Regions from separate parts of the Rahnella sp. Larv3_ips genome, predicted to be linked through region 1. Evidence: predicted binding sites of a transcription regulator. Region 1 holds the regulator's gene; each other region holds the start of a gene.
The links. Region 1 encodes CRP, which controls carbon source genes, mostly activating them, when cyclic AMP is high. Its sites were predicted from a motif close to ATGTGANNNNNNTCACAT; they were not measured.
Positions count from the first base shown of each region.

Region 2: a site for CRP is predicted at 1,700-1,717, ahead of rhaB (rhamnulokinase). Genes of this name have one in related genera too.
Region 3: a site for CRP is predicted at 1,148-1,165, ahead of idnO (gluconate 5-dehydrogenase). Genes of this name have one in related genera too.
Region 4: a site for CRP is predicted at 1,539-1,556, ahead of ED901_RS06570 (arabinose ABC transporter substrate-binding protein). Genes of this name have one in related genera too.

Region 1 covers NZ_MJIB01000021.1:666,116-670,679, reverse strand. Annotated here, with positions in the region: gene ED901_RS22560 (hypothetical protein) at 1-171, shown strand, start outside; gene ED901_RS22555 (OsmC family protein) at 525-932, opposite strand; gene crp (cAMP-activated global transcriptional regulator CRP) at 1,295-1,927, shown strand; gene ED901_RS22545 (YccS/YhfK family putative transporter) at 1,989-4,064, shown strand; gene ED901_RS22540 (aspartate aminotransferase family protein) at 4,227-4,564, opposite strand, start outside.
Region 2 covers NZ_MJIB01000003.1:214,889-219,452, forward strand. Annotated here, with positions in the region: gene rhaR (HTH-type transcriptional activator RhaR) at 1-573, opposite strand, end outside; gene rhaS (HTH-type transcriptional activator RhaS) at 655-1,482, opposite strand; gene rhaB (rhamnulokinase) at 1,826-3,310, shown strand; gene ED901_RS00995 (L-rhamnose isomerase) at 3,307-4,563, shown strand.
Region 3 covers NZ_MJIB01000005.1:235,381-239,944, forward strand. Annotated here, with positions in the region: gene ED901_RS09805 (SDR family oxidoreductase) at 1-303, opposite strand, end outside; gene idnO (gluconate 5-dehydrogenase) at 315-1,079, opposite strand; gene ED901_RS09815 (LacI family DNA-binding transcriptional regulator) at 1,286-2,269, shown strand; gene ED901_RS09820 (MFS transporter) at 2,454-3,809, shown strand; gene ED901_RS09825 (hypothetical protein) at 4,078-4,335, shown strand; gene ED901_RS09830 (Bcr/CflA family multidrug efflux MFS transporter) at 4,432-4,564, opposite strand, start outside.
Region 4 covers NZ_MJIB01000004.1:921,856-926,419, reverse strand. Annotated here, with positions in the region: gene ED901_RS06575 (ribulokinase) at 1-1,404, opposite strand, end outside; gene ED901_RS06570 (arabinose ABC transporter substrate-binding protein) at 1,821-2,807, shown strand; gene araG (L-arabinose ABC transporter ATP-binding protein AraG) at 2,956-4,539, shown strand; gene araH (L-arabinose ABC transporter permease AraH) at 4,557-4,564, shown strand, end outside.

The DNA.
Region 1 (4,564 bases):
ACAGACCTTGTTTGCATGGGACCTATTAACAAACAATCGGCTGAGATAGAGACCTTTTATCAGCGAACCAGGCTGGCCCTGCTGGAAACAGACAAAGGAGCAACCTGTCTGTGGATCCTTGAAGCGACATACGAAGAATGGAAAGCAGATAACGCCCGCAAGGTTAAGTAATGTTACTCCCTGAAATACAAAGCCCGGTCGGCTGAACGGGCTTTCCTCACGTTCTACCCCCCATTGATTTCCCGTGTTAATTCTCCTTAGTCTCTGGATCCCCTTAGCCGTTTTTGCGTGTCTCCAGCTCGCACAATACACCTACTTGTTAACGTGGCTTTCGCCACCAGATAACGCCGATCGAGGGTTTTTAAGTCTTTTATCATTGGCGGGGTTTTAATGGCGTTACCATCAATTCTGGCCAGTCCAGAGGATTTCGCCGCGCTACAGCGCGAAGGCAGGCTGGATTTTTGCCGCGCGGCGATTTTTGGATTTACTGCGTCATCAGTGCCAGACGTATGACTGGTCGTGACTTATTCGACGTTAACCACTTCAAAACTGTGGGTGATCGAGGCGGCTTTGCCCAGCATCAGAGAAACGGAACAATATTTCTCAGCTGACAGGCTGACGGCGCGCTCCACAACCTTGTCGGTCAGGTCTTTACCGGTGACGATGAAGTGCAGATTGATGTGTGTGAACAAACGCGGTGCTTCTTCGCGACGTTCTGACGTCAGTTTCACTTCACAGTCACGGACATCGCTGCGGCCTTTTTGCAAAATCGACACCACGTCGATCGCGCTACAGCCACCCGCGGACATCAGCAACATTTCCATCGGGCTCGGTGCTTTATCACCGGCATTCCCGTCCATTAAAACCTGATGACCCGACGCGGATTCACCTAAAAACGTCAGACCTTCCACCCATTTTACGCGTGCGTGCATTTGCTTATCTCCTGGCGTTCTTATTCATCAAATTTTCACCCCAGAGTACCCTTTCACCTAAAAACTGGCAACGTAACCCGATCGCCATCATGCTGAAGCGAGACAACACAAGACAGCATTGCAAACCTGTGTTACAAACAAAGCCGAAACATACTTTCCAGTAAATTGCGGTGACGGTTTTCGCGGTTTAAGAACAGAACCCAAGGTGATAACAGCAATTAACAGGCTGTTTCACTCCGACATCCGCTTGCAGCATTTCTGGTGAGTTACATGCTGATAGGGCGCATTAATATTCAGACGCCGTACAGGGAACTCTGAGCCCTGTGATTTTGGGCAGCGATAATAACAGAGGATAATAGCAAATGGTTCTCGGCAAGCCACAAACAGACCCGACACTTGAATGGTTCCTGTCTCACTGTCATATACATAAGTATCCTTCTAAAAGTACGCTGATTCACCAGGGTGAAAAAGCCGAAACGCTGTACTACATCGTGAAAGGGTCGGTTGCCGTCCTGATTAAAGATGAAGAAGGCAAAGAGATGATACTTTCCTACCTTAACCAAGGTGACTTCATCGGCGAGCTGGGACTCTTCGAAGAAGGTCAGGAACGCAGTGCCTGGGTACGTGCTAAAACTGCCTGCGAAGTGGCTGAAATTTCTTATAAAAAATTCCGCCAGCTGATTCAGGTTAACCCGGACATTTTGATGCGCCTCTCCGCGCAGATGGCAAACCGTCTGCAAATGACGTCAGAGAAAGTCGGTAACCTTGCTTTCCTCGACGTAACGGGCCGTATCGCTCAGACCTTATTGAATCTGGCCAAACAGCCAGATGCCATGACCCACCCGGACGGGATGCAGATTAAAATTACCCGCCAGGAAATCGGTCAGATCGTCGGTTGCTCCCGTGAAACCGTCGGCCGCATTCTCAAGATGCTGGAAGATCAGAGCCTGATCTCCGCACACGGTAAAACGATTGTCGTTTACGGCACACGTTAATCCCTCAAAAAAAGGCGCGACAGCTTACTGTCGCGCCTTTTTTATGGGCTAAGCTTCATCCATGACGCTATGGCGAAGGCTGTTTTATCATCCCGAAGTGAACTATGCACTGCGTCAGACGCTGGTGTTATGTCTGCCGGTCGGCATCTGCTGGCTGTTTGGGAATCTGCAAATGGGCCTGTTGTTTTCCCTCTGCCCTGCCTGCTGTAACGTCGCCGGTCTTGATACTCCCCACAAACGCTTTTTTAAACGTCTCATTATTGGTGGTGCTCTGTTTGCGCTGGGCAGCATTCTGCTGCAAGTGATGCTGACCGGGTGGCACCTCCCGCTGCCGCTGATCATGCTGTCGCTGGCATTATTACTTGGCGTCACCGGCGAAATCAGCCCGCTCCATGCGCGTCTGTTGCCCGGTGCATTGGTAGCGACCATCTTTACCCTCAGCATGGTGGGCGTCAGGCCGATGTGGCAGGCACCCGCGCTGTTTGCCGCAGGCACCGCCTGGTACGGCCTGTTTAACTGGGCGTGGTTTCGCATATCAAAAGAACAACCGATGCGCGAAACCCTCAGTCAGCTGTATTTGCAACTGGCGGATTATTTCGAAGCCAAATACAGCCTGCTGACGCAGCATACCGACCCTGAAACCGCGTTGCCGCCGCTGCTCAAGCGCCAGCAACAGGTCATCGATCTTATCGCCCTGCTTTATCAGCAGCTGCACATGCTGCCGCAGCACGGACATCATCATCACTACAAGCGGCTGTTTCAGCGTTTTCAGGTGGCGCTGGATTTGCAGGAGCACATTACCGTCAGCCTGCATCAGCCGGAAGAAGTGCAAAAGCTGGTGGAAGAGAGCCATGCGGAAGCGGTGATCCGCCGTAATGCTCAGGTGATTTCAGCCCGTCTGCGGGTGATTGCTGACGATATTCTTTACCACCGTCTTTCCGGGCGTTTTACCATGGCGAACGAACTGGCGGCGCTGGAGAAAATTGCCGCACGCAATCCGGATAATCCGGTCGGCCAGTTCTGTTATTACCATTTCAGCCGCATCGCACGTCTGCTGCGTACCCAGAGGCCACTGTACCGGCGCGATCTGATGAATACTCAGCCGCGCCTGCCTTTCTGGCCGGCACTGAAAAGCTATTTGTCCTTTAAATCCATTGCCCTGCGCAATGCCGCACGTCTCGGCATTATTCTGGCGTTAGGCAGCAGCCTCGGGTTGTTCTTCAATCTGCCGAAACCTTACTGGATTTTGCTGACCATCATGCTGGTCAGTCAGAACGGTTATAACGCCACCCGCGTGCGCATTCAGCACCGTGCGCTCGGCACGCTGGCGGGATTGCTGATCGCCGCTGCCCTGCTGAAACTGGAGCTGCCTGAGGGCGTCACGCTGCTGTGTATGCTGGTGATTACGCTGATATCGTACACGGTGTTGCGGAAAAACTACGGGCTGGCGATGGTCGGTATGACGGTGACGGCGGTGTATACGCTCCAGCTTCTGGCGATGAATGGCGTGCATTTTCTGGTGCCCCGGCTTATCGATACCCTGATCGGCTGCGCCCTCGCCTTCGGCGGTACGATCTGGCTGTGGCCTCAATGGCAGAGCGGATTGCTGCGACAAAATGCCCATCAGGCGCTGGAAGCCGATCAGGAAGCGATCCGGTTGTTACTGCAGGATAATCCGGATACCGCCAAACTGGCGTACGCCCGAATGCAGGTCAATCAGGCCCACAACAAGCTGTTTACCTCGCTGAATCAGGCGATGCAGGAACCGGGGTTTAACTCGCATTATTTGACGGATATGCGTTTGTGGGTAACGCACAGCCAGTTTGTGGTCGAGCATATTAACGCGATGACCATTCTCGCCCGCGAGCATTACATGCTGCCGGAAAAACTGGCGACGGAGTATTTACAGACCTGCGAAATCGCGCTGCAAAGCTGTCAGCAACGCTTGCTCTACGACGGGCCGGGCAGCGAGAACAATCTGTTCAATGCGCCTGAACTGCACCCGGATATGCCGCTGACCGAGATGGAACGCCACCTGCGACGCGTAATTTCCCATCTCAGCGTGATGCATACGATTTCGTCACTGGCGTGGAAGCAGAGGCCGCATCATGGGATCTGGCTGACGCGCAAGGCGTGAAGGGGAATGCCCTTTCAAACTCCCGTTTTTACTGGCTTGCAGCCAGCCTGTCTTTTAAAACTGACCGGCGCTATTTCGGTTTCTCGGGTGCGAAGGCGCCCACTCGCCGCTGGTTAAAACCGACTGAGTACATTTCGGTGTTAACCAGCGATGTAGCAGGGCTCACCCACCGCAAACTTTCCCCACCGCTTTCTCAAACCGCTGCATCCCTTCTTCAATATCCGCGAAGTCGATAACCAGCGATGGCGCAAACCGCATTACATTCGGTCCGGCGACCAGCATCATGAGGCCGAATTCGGCGGCGGCGGCGTGGAACTCGCCCGCGCGGTTTTTGAAGGCATCCGACAGCTCCGCTCCAATCAGTAATCCCTGACCACGGAATTCTTTGAAGATGTGGTATTTCTGGTTGATTGCCTCCAGCGCGCTGATGAATTTCTCGCGACGCTCGTCGATACCCGCCAGCACTTCCGGGGTGTTGATGATATCGAGTGCCGCTTCAG
Region 2 (4,564 bases), on a different contig from region 1:
ATGGAAAGGGGCTGAAATACCTGCCCGCAGCGCCATCAGCAATAAATCCAGCTGATGGGCATCAGGCAGCACGCCACTGTCGGGCTGATGACGAAAACGCAGCAGCAACAGCGCCAGCTGCATAAGCAAAGCCTCACTGAGTTGCACCGACAGCGCCTCAGATTTCATGCACTCTTTCGCCAGCTCATCGACTTTATCGCGCAGCACCGACATGCCCAGCGTACTCAGCCGCCAGTAACGCTGTTCCTGACTGACACTTTCGCCGGGCAACAGGTGCGCCCAGTCGGCCGCCAGCCCGAAACGCTCGCGGCAATACAACACGTTATCCAGGGCCAGCATATTGACGGATTCATAGCTGTGTCGGTCTTTGGCGTTGATATAAAACAGATCGCCGCAGGTGATGGGATAAGGGATATCGTTCCAGATGTGGACACCATTGCCGCGCCAGACAATCACCAGCTCGTCAAAATCGTGGTCGTGACTGGGAAAATCCGCCTGAGGATGGCGCTCTGCCACCACGACGGAATTCATTCCGGTCAGAAAGAAATCATTTTTATTCAGTTTCAGCGACATAGCAGCAATCTCAACCCGTTTGACCACAAAATAAACGAGGCGGCTCAGGCAGATAATTCCTGAGGCCGCGAGAGGTGCCGCTTAACGTAACTGGTCACGCATGAGTTTTGGCGACACCGAAAATTCCCGACGGAACTGCGTCGAAAAATGGTTACTGTCACTGAACCCGCAGGCATAGGCGATATCGGTAATGCTCTGATCGCTGTGATGTAAACGACGGCGCGCCTCCAGCAAACGTAGACGGTTGAGATACCGTTGTGGCGTCAGGCCGGTGTAATGCTTCATCTGCCGGTGCAGGGTGCGCAGCGCCAGAGAAAAACGGTCTGCGGCTTCAGTCCAGTTAACTTCTTCACTGTAATGTGACTGGAGCCATTGCAACAGTTGATTGACTTTGTTTTCAGAGGTGTCTCGCAATTGTGGCTGGAAACAATCCTGATAAAGCAGGATCAGCAACTGCAGGAACAGGCTTTCACGTGTGGCGATATGCTCCATTTCAATGCTGTCCGGCAGCGCTTCCAGCTGCGCAATACACTCCAGCACCTGCACGACCACGTGCGGGCTGAGTTGCCAGTGGATCTGCGCCTGATAATGATGCTCCTGTGGCAGGAAATGGCCGACGTCCTGAATAAAACGGAATGCTTTTGGCGAACGGAAAAGGACGTTGGTGAGCCGCAGATTCTCCACGTTTTCAAACAAATGGTGATCGCTTGCGCGCACAAAACACACGGTGCCGGCCGTCAGCGTATAGGGATTATCATTAAAGATGTGCACGCCGGAGCCGCTTTCCACCAGCATAATCTCGTGAAAATCGTGGTAGTGCTCCGGGAATACACTTTGCGGAAGACGTCGCTCAACGGTCACCGTCAGCTCAGGTGCCGCAAAATAATCATCACCCTTCAGTAGCGTCATTGATCGCCTCCGGTTTAGACATTCATGTGCTTCGGGGAACCCACCCTACCTTGTGCCACGCCGTCTTACCTTCAAACCGCGGCGCTAAAAACGGCATAAACGGTCATTTTTTCAAGATTCCCCCGGTGGTGATGCAGATCTGCGGCGAGGATCACAATCGCTGTGTTCGCGTTACCTGCCGTTTTCATCACCGCCGTCCGCAGGTCTTTGGGCTGAACTGTGATCTGCCTCGCATCTACCTTTTTAATGCTGCCATCCGGTTAAAACCCGTGGCAATCACCGGAAGGTGCCCCCGCCCCACCTCCCCTACACTGGCCAGCATATTCAACAAGGAATGGCCGCTATGAGAACTCACCATCTTGCCGCTATTGACCTCGGTGCCTCCAGCGGCCGTGTAATGCTGGCCACGTTTACCCGCCAGGATCCCGATTCAGCCGCAACGCTGACGCTGACAGAAATTCACCGTTTTCCTAACACTCTGAAGCACGTTGACGGCCACGATACCTGGGATCTGGATGACCTTGAAAAGCACATTCTGGAAGGACTGAACCGTCTGGATTCTTCCGGCGTCCCGCTCGATGGTATTGGCATCGATACCTGGGGGGTGGATTACGTGCTGCTCGACGAACAGGGCCAGCGGGTGGGTTTAGCCGTGGCCTATCGCGACAGCCGCACCGACGGCGTCATGGCGCGGATGGAAAAGCAGGCAGGCCGCCACACCATTTATCAGAAAACCGGCATCCAGTTTATGCCGTTCAACACGCTTTATCAGCTGCGGGCGCTGACCGAACAACAGCCCGAGGTCGTGAACACAGCCGCACATCTGCTGATGATCCCCGACTATTTCCATTACCGCCTGACGGGCGCGCTGAACTGGGAATATACCAACGCCAGCACCACGCAAATGCTGAATATCGCCACCGGTGACTGGGACGAGGATCTGCTGAAACTGGCGGGTGTTCCACGCCGCTGGCTGCAAAAACCGACGCAACCGGGAAACTCAAAGGGAGTCTGGCACAGCCCGCGCGGGCGCAGCGTGCCGGTTATCAGCGTCGCTTCGCATGATACCGCCAGCGCCGTGGTCGCCGCACCGCTGACCGGCCCGCACAGCGCTTATCTCAGCTCCGGCACCTGGTCGCTGATGGGCATCGAAAGTCCGAAAGCGTTCAATCAGACGAAGGCGCTGCACGACAACATCACCAATGAAGGCGGCATCAACGACAGTTATCGGGTGCTGCGCAACATTATGGGGCTGTGGCTGTTCCAGCGGGTTTGCCGGGAACTGGGGATTCAGGATTTGCCTTCACTGATCACACTGGCAAAAAACATTCCCCCGTTCACTTACCTGATCAATCCGAACGAAGACCGCTTTATCAATCCGCCGTCGATGGTCAATGCCATCCGCGAAGCCTGCCAGCAGGCTGGCGAACCGGTGCCGGAATCACCGGCCGAACTGGCGCGTTGTATTTTCGACAGTCTGGCCATGCTGTATCGCAAAATCGCGCTGCAACTGGCTGATTTACAGGGCGCGCCGCTGGAAGATATCCATATTGTTGGCGGCGGCAGCCAGAACCAGTTCCTTAACCAGCTGTGTGCCGACGTCTGTCAGGTCAACGTCAGTGCCGGGCCGGTTGAAGCCTCTACGCTCGGCAATATCGGCTGCCAGCTGATGGCGCTCAACGCCGTTAAAGACACCGCTGAATTTCGTCGTATCGTGGCCTCGAACTTCGAACAGCACCATTACATTCCCCGTGTTCACGCGGATTTCGCTATTCACTGGCGCCGTTTTGAGGCGCTCTGTCACGTCAATGAGGAGCTCGCAGTATGACTTCATCTATCGATCACGCATGGACGCTTGCTAAAGAACGCTTTGCGCAGCTGGGCATTGATGCCGAAGCCGCAATCACCCAACTCGATACTCTGCCGGTTTCCATCCATTGCTGGCAGGGGGATGACGTCGCGGGCTTTGAGAACCCGGAAGGCGGCCTGACCGGGGGGATCCAGGCGACCGGCAACTATCCCGGCAAAGCGCGAAATGCGCAGCAACTGCGGGCAGATTTAGAACTGGCGATCTCCATGATCCCCGGCCCTAATCGTCTGAACCTGCACGCTATTTACCTGGAATCCGACACGCCGGTGCCGCGTAACGAAATCGAGCCGAAGCATTTTACCGGCTGGGTAGACTGGGCGAAGAAAAACAAACTGGGTCTGGATTTCAACCCGTCATGTTTCTCACACCCGATGAGCGCCGACGGGTTTACCCTTTCCAGCGCCAACCCTGAAGTCCGTCAGTTCTGGATCGAACATTGTCAGGCCAGCCGCCGCGTATCCGCCTCGTTTGGCCGTGCGCTCGGCACGCCGTCAGTGATGAATATCTGGGTGCCGGACGGCATGAAAGACGTCACCGTCGATCGTCTGGCACCGCGCCAGCGCCTGATGAGTGCGCTTGATGAAGTGATTTCTGAGAAGTTTGCGCTCACCGAACACATCGACGCGGTCGAAAGCAAATTGTTCGGCATCGGTTCTGAAAGCTACACCGTCGGCTCCAACGAATTCTATCTCGGGTACGCCGCCAGCCGCGGCACTGCGCTGTGCCTCGATGCCGGACACTTCCACCCGACCGAAGTGATTTCCGACAAAATTTCCGCCGCCATGCTGTATGTGCCGCGCCTGCTGCTGCACGTCAGCCGCCCTGTGCGCTGGGACAGCGACCACGTGGTGCTGCTCGACGACGAAACGCAGGCCATTGCCAGCGAAATCGTTCGTCACAATCTGTTCAACCGCGTGCATATCGGGCTGGATTTCTTCGATGCTTCCATCAACCGCATCGCCGCCTGGGTTATCGGCACGCGCAACATGAAAAAAGCACTGCTGAAAGCCCTGCTGGAGCCGACCGAATTACTGAAAAAGCTGGAAACCGAAGGCGATTACACTGCGCGCCTGGCCCTGCTGGAAGAACAGAAATCGCTGCCGTGGCAGGCGGTCTGGGACATGTATTGCCAGCGTCACGACGTGCCGGTTGGCGGCCAGTGGCTGGATGCCGTCCGCCACTACGAAACCAGCGTGCTGGCAAAACGTTAAC
Region 3 (4,564 bases), on a different contig from region 1:
CAGTTCGTCGATGGGCACATCCTTCACATTGTTACCGGCGTTATTGAACAGCACATCCAGCCGCCCGAAGGTTTCCTGAATATCCTGAAACAGCGCAGCGACCGACTCTGGGCTGGTAACGTCCAGTTGCCGCGCCACCGCCTGCCCCGCTGCAAATAACTTCACCGCCTGATCCAGTTTTTCTTTGTTACGCCCGGCCAGGATCACGGTAAAACCGATCGCTTCCAGCGCCTTCGCGGCACTCAGGCCAATGCCGCTCCCGCCGCCGGTGACTAAAGCAATTTTCGCGTTTTCTGTGCTCATCTCGCTTCCTTTTACACCGCGGCCAGCATGCCGCCATCAATGAATAAAAGATGCCCGTTGACGAAATCTGAGGCCCGGGATGACAGATAAACTGCGCCGCCGACCAGCTCTTCCGGGTTACCCCAGCGCGCTGCCGGTGTGCGTTTACACAGCCAGTCGGAGAACTCTTTGTTATCCACCAGCGCCTGCGTCATGTCGGTTTTGAAATAGCCCGGCGCGATGCCGTTCACCTGAATATTGTAGCGCGCCAGCTCAACACACATGCCGCGGGTCAGCATTTTCACCGCGCCCTTTGACGCGGCGTAAGGCGTGATGGTGTCGCGGCCCAGCTCGCTTTGCATCGAACCGATATTGATAATTTTGCCGCGCTCGCGCTGGATCATGTAACGCGCCACTGCCTGAGAAACCAAAAACACGGATTTCTGATTCACGGCAATCACGTCGTCCCAGTCTTTCTCCGGAAACTCGGTGAATTTGTGACGGCGCTGGATCCCGGCGTTATTGATCAGCACATCAATCGGTCCGATGGTGCTTTCAATGTGATCAATCGCCTGATTCACCGCCTGACTGCTGGTGACATCAAACGCAACGGCATGGGCGATAAAACCTTCCGCCCGCAGGGCTTCCGCCGCCTTTTGCGTGGACGCCTGCTGGGTACCGTTGACGATAATTTCAGCGCCGTGCTGCGCCAGCCCTTTCGCCAGCAGGAAACCCAGACCGCGCGTGGATCCGGTGACCAGTATCTTTTTGTTATCCAGTGAGAAGAGATTTGTCATAGCATTGGCCTTATGGAGGAAGCGGTTCGAAGCGTTAGCCACACTACAACGTTTTAGGCGCGGGCAAACTGTGATGCAGATCACTTTGAAGGATGTTAAAAAACGCTGTTACCCTTCGTGTGATCATCATCATTTTGATAACAATTCACGGCGCTTTCTGTTTCAATAATCAGGACTATTTGCAGGTACAACCAGGAACATTCCGCATGAGAAATCAGCGCGTGACACTACAGGATATCGCCCAACTGGCAGATGTGACCAAGATGACGGTCAGTCGTTTTCTGCGCACGCCGGAAAAGGTGTCTCCTGAAACCCGCGAGCGCATCACCAGGGTGATGGAGGAAGTGGGATATCCGCTGGAAGAGGCGCGGGGACCGGCCAAAGCGCCGCGCATCGGCATTCTTGTGCCGTCGTTCAATAATCAGATCTTCTCCGATTTGCTGGCCGGTATTGAATCGGTGACCTCAGCACAGGGCTACCAGACGCTGGTGGTCAATTATGATTACAGCAAAGAGCGCGAAGAAGAGCACATCATCAACCTGCTGGGTTATCAACTGGCGGGGCTTATCCTGACGGATTCCGTCCATACGCTGAAAGCCGATAAGTACCTGAATGCGGCGGATATTCCCGTGGCGCAGGTGATGGATCTGGATGATACCCATGGCCGGATCGCCGTAGGGTTTGACAATCAGCAGGCCGGCTACGACATGGCCACCACGCTGCTCGCCAGCGGCAAACAGCACGTGGTTTATTTTGGCTCGATGTCTGATGCCCGCGATCAGAAACGTTATCAGGGATATTGCCGCGCCATGAATGAACGCGGGCTGACGCCGGTGCATATCACGCCAAATAAAGTCTCGTCGGTGTCTATTGGCGCAGGCATGCTGGCGATGGCGCGCCAGCTGGATCCGCAAACCAATGCAATCTTATGCACCAATGACGATATTGCGGTCGGCGTGTTACAGGAATGCCTGAAATTAGGCATCCGCGTACCGCAGGACATGGCGATTTCCGGTTTCCACGGGCTGGATATCGGGCTGGCCACCACGCCGCTGCTGGCCAGTGTCATCACGCCGCGCTTTGAAATGGGTAAAGTGGTGTCTGAAATATTACTCAAGAAAATCAATAATCTGCCTACCATTGAGCGGGTCGATTTGCACTACCGCATCTCGCTTGGCGGCACCATTTAACCGGGTATTTCCTCTTCTTTTGCCCTGTCACCCTTCGTTTATCCACGCCTGAAATAAGGCGTGGGATCACGTAAGAAGTAACACCTTTTCTTAACATAATTCAACGTGACTCATGTCACGAAATACTTTCCTCAAAATGCTTTTATTAGGACATCGCCTGATACCCCTACACAGAGGAAAGAATATGAATAATAAGATTCCTAAGGCCCGCTGGTTACGCGTCATCGCTCCCATCCTTATCGCCTGTATTATTTCTTTCATGGACAGGGTTAATATCAGTTTCGCCATGCCCGGCGGAATGGACGCTGAATTAGGCATTACCGCATCAATGGCCGGTCTGGCCGCCGGTATATTCTTTATCGGGTATTTATTCCTGCAGGTTCCGGGCGGCAGCCTGGCGGTTCACGGCAGCGGACGTAAGTTTATCGCCTGCTCGCTGATTGCCTGGGCGGTGATCTCCATCCTGACCGGCTTTATTACCAATCAGTACCAACTGCTGTTCCTGCGCTTTGCGCTGGGTGTGGCCGAAGGCGGGATGCTGCCGGTGGTGCTGACCATGGTCAGCAACTGGTTCCCGGATAAAGAACGTGGCCGCGCCAATGCGTACGTACTGATGTTCGCGCCGCTGGGCGGAATGATCACCGCGCCGCTGTCCGGCCTGATTCTGGATACGCTCGACTGGCGCTGGTTGTTCATCATTGAAGGGGCATTGTCTTTCGTGGTGATGATTTTCTGGTGGTTCACCATCAGCGACCGTCCGGAAGAGGCCAAATGGCTGTCAGAGCGTGAACGCGACTATCTGGTCACCGAGCTGAACCGCGAACGCGACGCCCTGCGGGCGCTGGCGCCGGTGAACAATGCGCCGCTCAAAGAGGTGTTCCGCAACGGTTCTATCGTCAAACTGATCATCATTAACTTCTTCTATCAGACCGGCATCTACGGTTACACCCTGTGGCTGCCGACTATCCTGAAAAACCTCACCGGCGGCGACATGAGCTCGGTGGGTATGCTGGCGATTATCCCTTACGTGGGCACCATGCTGGGGATTCTGGCGATGTCGGTGATGTCGGATAAAACCGGCAAACGCCGGATGTTTATCGCCCTGCCGCTGTGTGGTTTTGCAGCCTGTCTGGCGGCGTCGGTGGCGTTTGGTCATAACATCATGGCGGCCTACGGTTTCCTGGTCGGTGCTGGTTTCTTCCTGCAAGCCGCCACCAGCGCCTTCTGGACCATTCCGGGCAAAGTGACCACGCCGGAAGTAGCAGGCAGCGCGCGCGGTGTGATTAACGGTCTGGGGAATTTAGGGGGCTTCTGCGGGCCGTATCTGGTCGGCGTACTGGTCAGCCTGTACGGTCAGAGCACCGCGATTTACGCGCTGGTGGCGTCATTACTGATTGCCGCAGCGGTCACCACGTTACTGCCGAAAGAGTGCGACATGGCGCTTATCCCCGGCGCGAAAGCCAAAGCGATGGCGGATGAATATGCCCGGATGCGGATAAGCCGCAAGACGAAAAGCATAAATACGCCCATTACCGGTTGATCATTTCGTCGCCCTGATGCAGAGGTAATTCGTATAAATGATAATGATTATTCAGGTAAGCATTATTATTGGTGAAGTAAAGTCAAATTTTTAGACTTTATATAATACGCGGTTAAATTTTGTACTAATCTCTGATCGTAAGTCCTTCGCAGTTAACTTTACGCTCTGGAGATAAACATGACTTTAACGCTAAAAACATCACACCCTGAATTAGACAGTGCATTGAAAATGCATAGATAAAGACAACATAACGACCCCGGCAGAATTCATGGCTATCCGTGATTCTGCCGATCAGGCGCTGACAGTGGTAAAGAATGAGCCCACGCTGGAGGCAGTCAAAGTCTTCCAGAAAGAGATGGATGAAGCCGTGCAGTCCATGCAGAAAGTCGCGCTTGCTGCACGTAAAAATAAAATCACGCCCGAAGAAAGAGATGCACTGATCGCCGGTGTCGAGGCACAGGTGGCATATGTGGTACTGGGGTATAAATCCAGTATTGAGCGGCTTAATACCTTTAATCAAAAGTAAGCTGACTTACTGATATTGAACGGCAGAAAAAGAAAAAGGCTGGCTAAATAATACTATTTAGCCAGCCTTTATTTTTGGTCGCGTCTGCAACGGCTCTTATGATGCTTTTTGGGGCTGCGGGCGGCTCGCGTACAGGTACAGCAAGGTGGCGGCAATCACGCAAAACGCCATTGAACCGACCATCGGCCAGGCACTTTTCGCGGTAAACAGTGACAGAATGGAACCAATC
Region 4 (4,564 bases), on a different contig from region 1:
CGATTTACGCGCAATGCCGCCGAGGGTCAGGACGTTTTCCACCGGAATATCCTGCTGTTCGAAACACTCCATGATGGCGCGTGCGCCAAAGGCGGTGGCGGCGATAAAGCCCCCGAACAGTTCCGGCGCTTCGGTACCTAAATTGATATCGGTAATCACGCCTTTCAGGCGCTGGTTGGCAAACGGCGTACGGCGGCCGTTGAACCAGTCGAGCACCAGCGGCAGGTGATCCAGTTTCGGATTGGCGGCCCAGGCGGCGGTGAGATCTGACAGGAGATTTTTTTGTAATCCGGCTAACTGCGTTTGCAGTTCAGGATGGGTTTTTGCCGCCTGAATCAGCGGCCAGCTCAGCAGACGGCTGAACCAGGCGTACATGTCGCCAAAGGCAGACTGCCCGGCTTCCATCCCGATCATGTCCGGCACCACGCTGCCTTCGACCTGACCACAAATCCCGGCAATGGCACGATCGTTAACGCGGGCTTTATCGGCGATCAGAATGTCGCAGGTGGACGTGCCGATGACTTTCACCAGCGTATACGGCTGTGCGCCCGCACCGACGGCGCCCATATGGCAGTCGAATGCGCCGCCCGAAAGCACCACGCTTGCCGGTAAACCGAGACGTTCTGCCCATTCAGGGGTAAGTGTACCGACGGCCTGTTCGGCGGTGACGGTATCGGTAAACAGCGGATACGGCAGGTTTTCGACCAGCAACGGATCAAGGGCGGCGAAGAAATCTTTCGGTGGCAGGCCGCCCCACGACGGATGCCAGAGCATTTTGTGCCCGGCGCTGCAACGCCCGCGTACCACTTTGTCCGGCGCGGTGGTGCCGGAAAGCAGGGCGGGCACCCAGTCGCACAGTTCAACCCACGACGCGGCGGCTTCTTTCACCGCGGCGTCAGCGCGGGAAACGTGCAGGATTTTCGCCCAGAACCATTCGGAGGAGTAGACGCCGCCGATGTAGCGGGAGTAATCAGGGAAATCGCCGCTGCGGCACAGACGGTTGATCTCTTCGGCTTCTTCTATTGCCGTGTGATCTTTCCACAGCACGAACATGGCGTTCGGGTTTTCGGCAAATTCCGGGTTCAGCGCCAGAATGTTGCCCTGATGATCGACAGGCGCGGGGGTTGAGCCGGTGGAATCGACCCCGATACCGACCACGCGGGCGGCGCGCTCATGGCCCAGGCGGGTCACCACGTTTTTTATCGCCTGCTCCATCGCTTCTATATAGTCGAGCGGGTGATGGCGGAACTGATTTTTAGCCGCATCACAGTAACGGCCTTCATTCCAGCGCGGGTAATACACGACATCCGTTTCTATCTCAGCACCCGTCTGACAATCTACGGCCAGTGCACGGACAGAATCGCTGCCAAAATCCAGACCAAGAGCAATCGCACCTTGCGTCATTCTTTCTCACTCCTTCAGGTTTGCCGTAGTCATTACGGCGGCGAATCGAATTGCTCTAACAGTAGGAGGATGTCAAAAAGGGAGTGAGGAGGCGTTAGCTGGAAGTATGCACAAATCTGCTCCCAATGATGTTTCTGTGAGGTTGGTCAAATGTTAGCGTTTGGCTAAAATCGCTATATCTATGCACATTCCTGCTGTTTTCCCGGCGTGTGATAGCGCTCTACATTCCGCTGCAAAATTACCGCTAAAACTTAACCCGTCTTACAAGAGAGTGTGACGTAAATCCGCTATACACAGGACTTCGGCGCATCCTCACTTTGTTTCCTTACGCTACTGATAACGTTTTCACGATGGCGGCAAACCACCAGATTTCAGAGCGCAATTGTGAAAAACAACAATAAAAGTCGGAGAACATCATGCATAAATTCACTAAGGCATTAGCGGCGGTAGGGTTAGCAGCCGTTATGTCACATTCAGCTATGGCAGCAGAAAATCCGAAGCTGGGTTTCCTGGTTAAACAGCCTGAAGAACCCTGGTTCCAGACTGAATGGCGCTTCGCCGATAAAGCCGGTAAAGACCTGAACTTCGAGGTCATTAAAATCGCCGTGCCGGATGGTGAAAAAACGTTGAATGCGATTGACAGTCTGGCGGCGAACGGCGCGAAAGGTTTTGTCATCTGTACGCCGGATCCCCGTCTCGGGCCTGCCATCATGGCGAAAGCGCGCAGCTATGACATGAAAGTGATCCAGGTGGATGACCAGTTCGTGAATGCCAAAGGCAAGCCAATGGAAGAAGTGCCGTTAGTGATGATGGCCGCGACCAAAATCGGCGAGCGTCAGGGGCAGGAACTGTATAAAGAGATGCAAAAACGTGGCTGGAAACCGGCTGAGACAGGCGTCATGGCCATCACCGCCGATGAGCTGGACACCGCACGTCGTCGTACTTCCGGTTCAATGGACGCGCTGAAAGCGGCCGGTTTCCCGGAAAAACAAATCTACAAAGTACCAACCAAATCTAACGATATCCCTGGCGCACTGGATGCCGGTAACTCACTGCTGGTGCAGCATCCTGAAGTGAAAAACTGGCTGATCATCGGCATGAACGACAACACCGTGCTCGGTGGCGTGCGTGCAACGGAAGGTCAGGGCTTTAAAGCGGCTAACGTGATCGGCATCGGTATCAACGGTGTGGATGCGGTGAATGAGCTGTCGAAAAGCGCGCAAACCGGCTTCTACGGTTCCCTGTTACCCAGCCCGGATATCCACGGTTACAAAAGTATCCAAATGCTGAACGAATGGGTGACCAAAGGCGTTGAACCACCGAAATTCACCGAAGTGACTGACGTTGTGTTAATCACCCGCGACAACTTCAAAGAAGAATTGAAGAAAAAAGGGCTCATGTAATTTCCGAAATCATTTGAAAAGAGCATCAGATAACGCTGCTGCATAACGGACGACAGTTTTTTTTATAAGTTATTTATAAAAGGTTACGTACTGTTTTCTGCTGTGCAGTGGCGTGCATTCAACTTCACTTAATTTCCAGGTAGCCACTATGACTCAGCAATCTTCAACCAAGACGCCTTTGCTGAAACCGTCGCTGACGGAGTTTGATGCGGCCAAGCCGTATCTGGAATTCCATGACATTGGCAAAACTTTTCCGGGCGTGAAAGCGCTGGACGGAATTTCTTTCAATTGTTATGCCGGGCAAATTCACGCACTGATGGGCGAAAATGGCGCAGGTAAATCGACGCTGTTAAAAATCCTCAGCGGTAATTATCAGCCGTCGCAGGGCGTTATTCACATTAAAGGCCAGCCGGTCAGTTTTAATAAAACCACTGACGCACTTGATGCGGGCGTGGCGATTATTTATCAGGAATTACATCTGGTGCCGGAAATGACGGTGGCAGAAAACATTTACCTCGGACAATTGCCGAGCAAACACGGTTTTGTGAACCGTAAACTGCTGCGCTATGAAGCCAAAATTCAGCTCGAACACCTCGGGCTGGACATCAACCCGGATACGCCGCTCAAGTATCTCTCCATCGGTCAGTGGCAGATGGTGGAGATCGCCAAAGCCCTGGCGCGTAACGCCAAAATCATTGCCTTTGACGAGCCAACCAGTTCGCTCTCTGCCCGTGAAATCGAACAATTGTTCAGGGTTATCCGTGAGTTGCGTGCCGAAGGGCGCGTGATTTTGTATGTCTCCCACCGTATGGAAGAAATCTTCGCGTTAAGTGACGCTGTCACGGTGTTCAAGGATGGCCGCTATGTGCGTACCTTCGACGACATGACGCAGGTCGATAACAGCAAACTGGTGCAGGCGATGGTGGGCCGTAATCTGGATGATATATACGGTTACGCACCGCGTCCGCATGGCGAAATCCGCCTCGAACTGGATGAAGTCAAAGCGCCGGGCGTGAGAACGCCGGTCAGCCTGACGGTGCGTCAGGGGGAAATTGTCGGTCTGTTCGGGCTGGTCGGGGCTGGGCGCAGCGAGCTGATGAAAGGATTATTCGGCGGCACGCGCATAACCGGCGGCACACTGAGGCTGGATGGCGCGGTGATGAACATCCGTAAACCGGCGGATGCCATTCGTCAGGGCATCATGCTTTGCCCGGAAGACCGCAAGGCTGACGGCATCATTCCGGTTCACTCGGTGCGCGACAACATCAACATCAGTGCCCGCCGTAAAACGGTGAAAGCAGGGTGCCTGATCAACAACGCCTGGGAAGCGAAAAATGCGCGCAAGCATATCGAAGCGCTGAATATTAAAACCCCGAGCGATCAGCAGCTGATCATGAATTTGTCCGGCGGTAATCAGCAAAAAGCCATTCTTGGCCGCTGGTTGTCGGAAGACATGAAAGTGATTTTGCTGGATGAACCGACGCGCGGCATTGACGTCGGCGCGAAACATGAAATCTATAACGTGATTTATTCTCTGGCAAAACAAGGCATTGCGGTGCTGTTTGCGTCCAGTGATTTACCGGAAGTGCTGGGTCTGGCCGACAGAATTGTGGTGATGCGCGAAGGCGCCATCTCCGGCGAACTGTCCCATGACGAAGCCACCGAAGAAAAAGCGCTGGGGCTCGCGATGTTGCGAACGCCAGACCTGACTTCTGCCCCTGACGCAGCCTGACCGAGGAGCAAAATATTATGTCGAG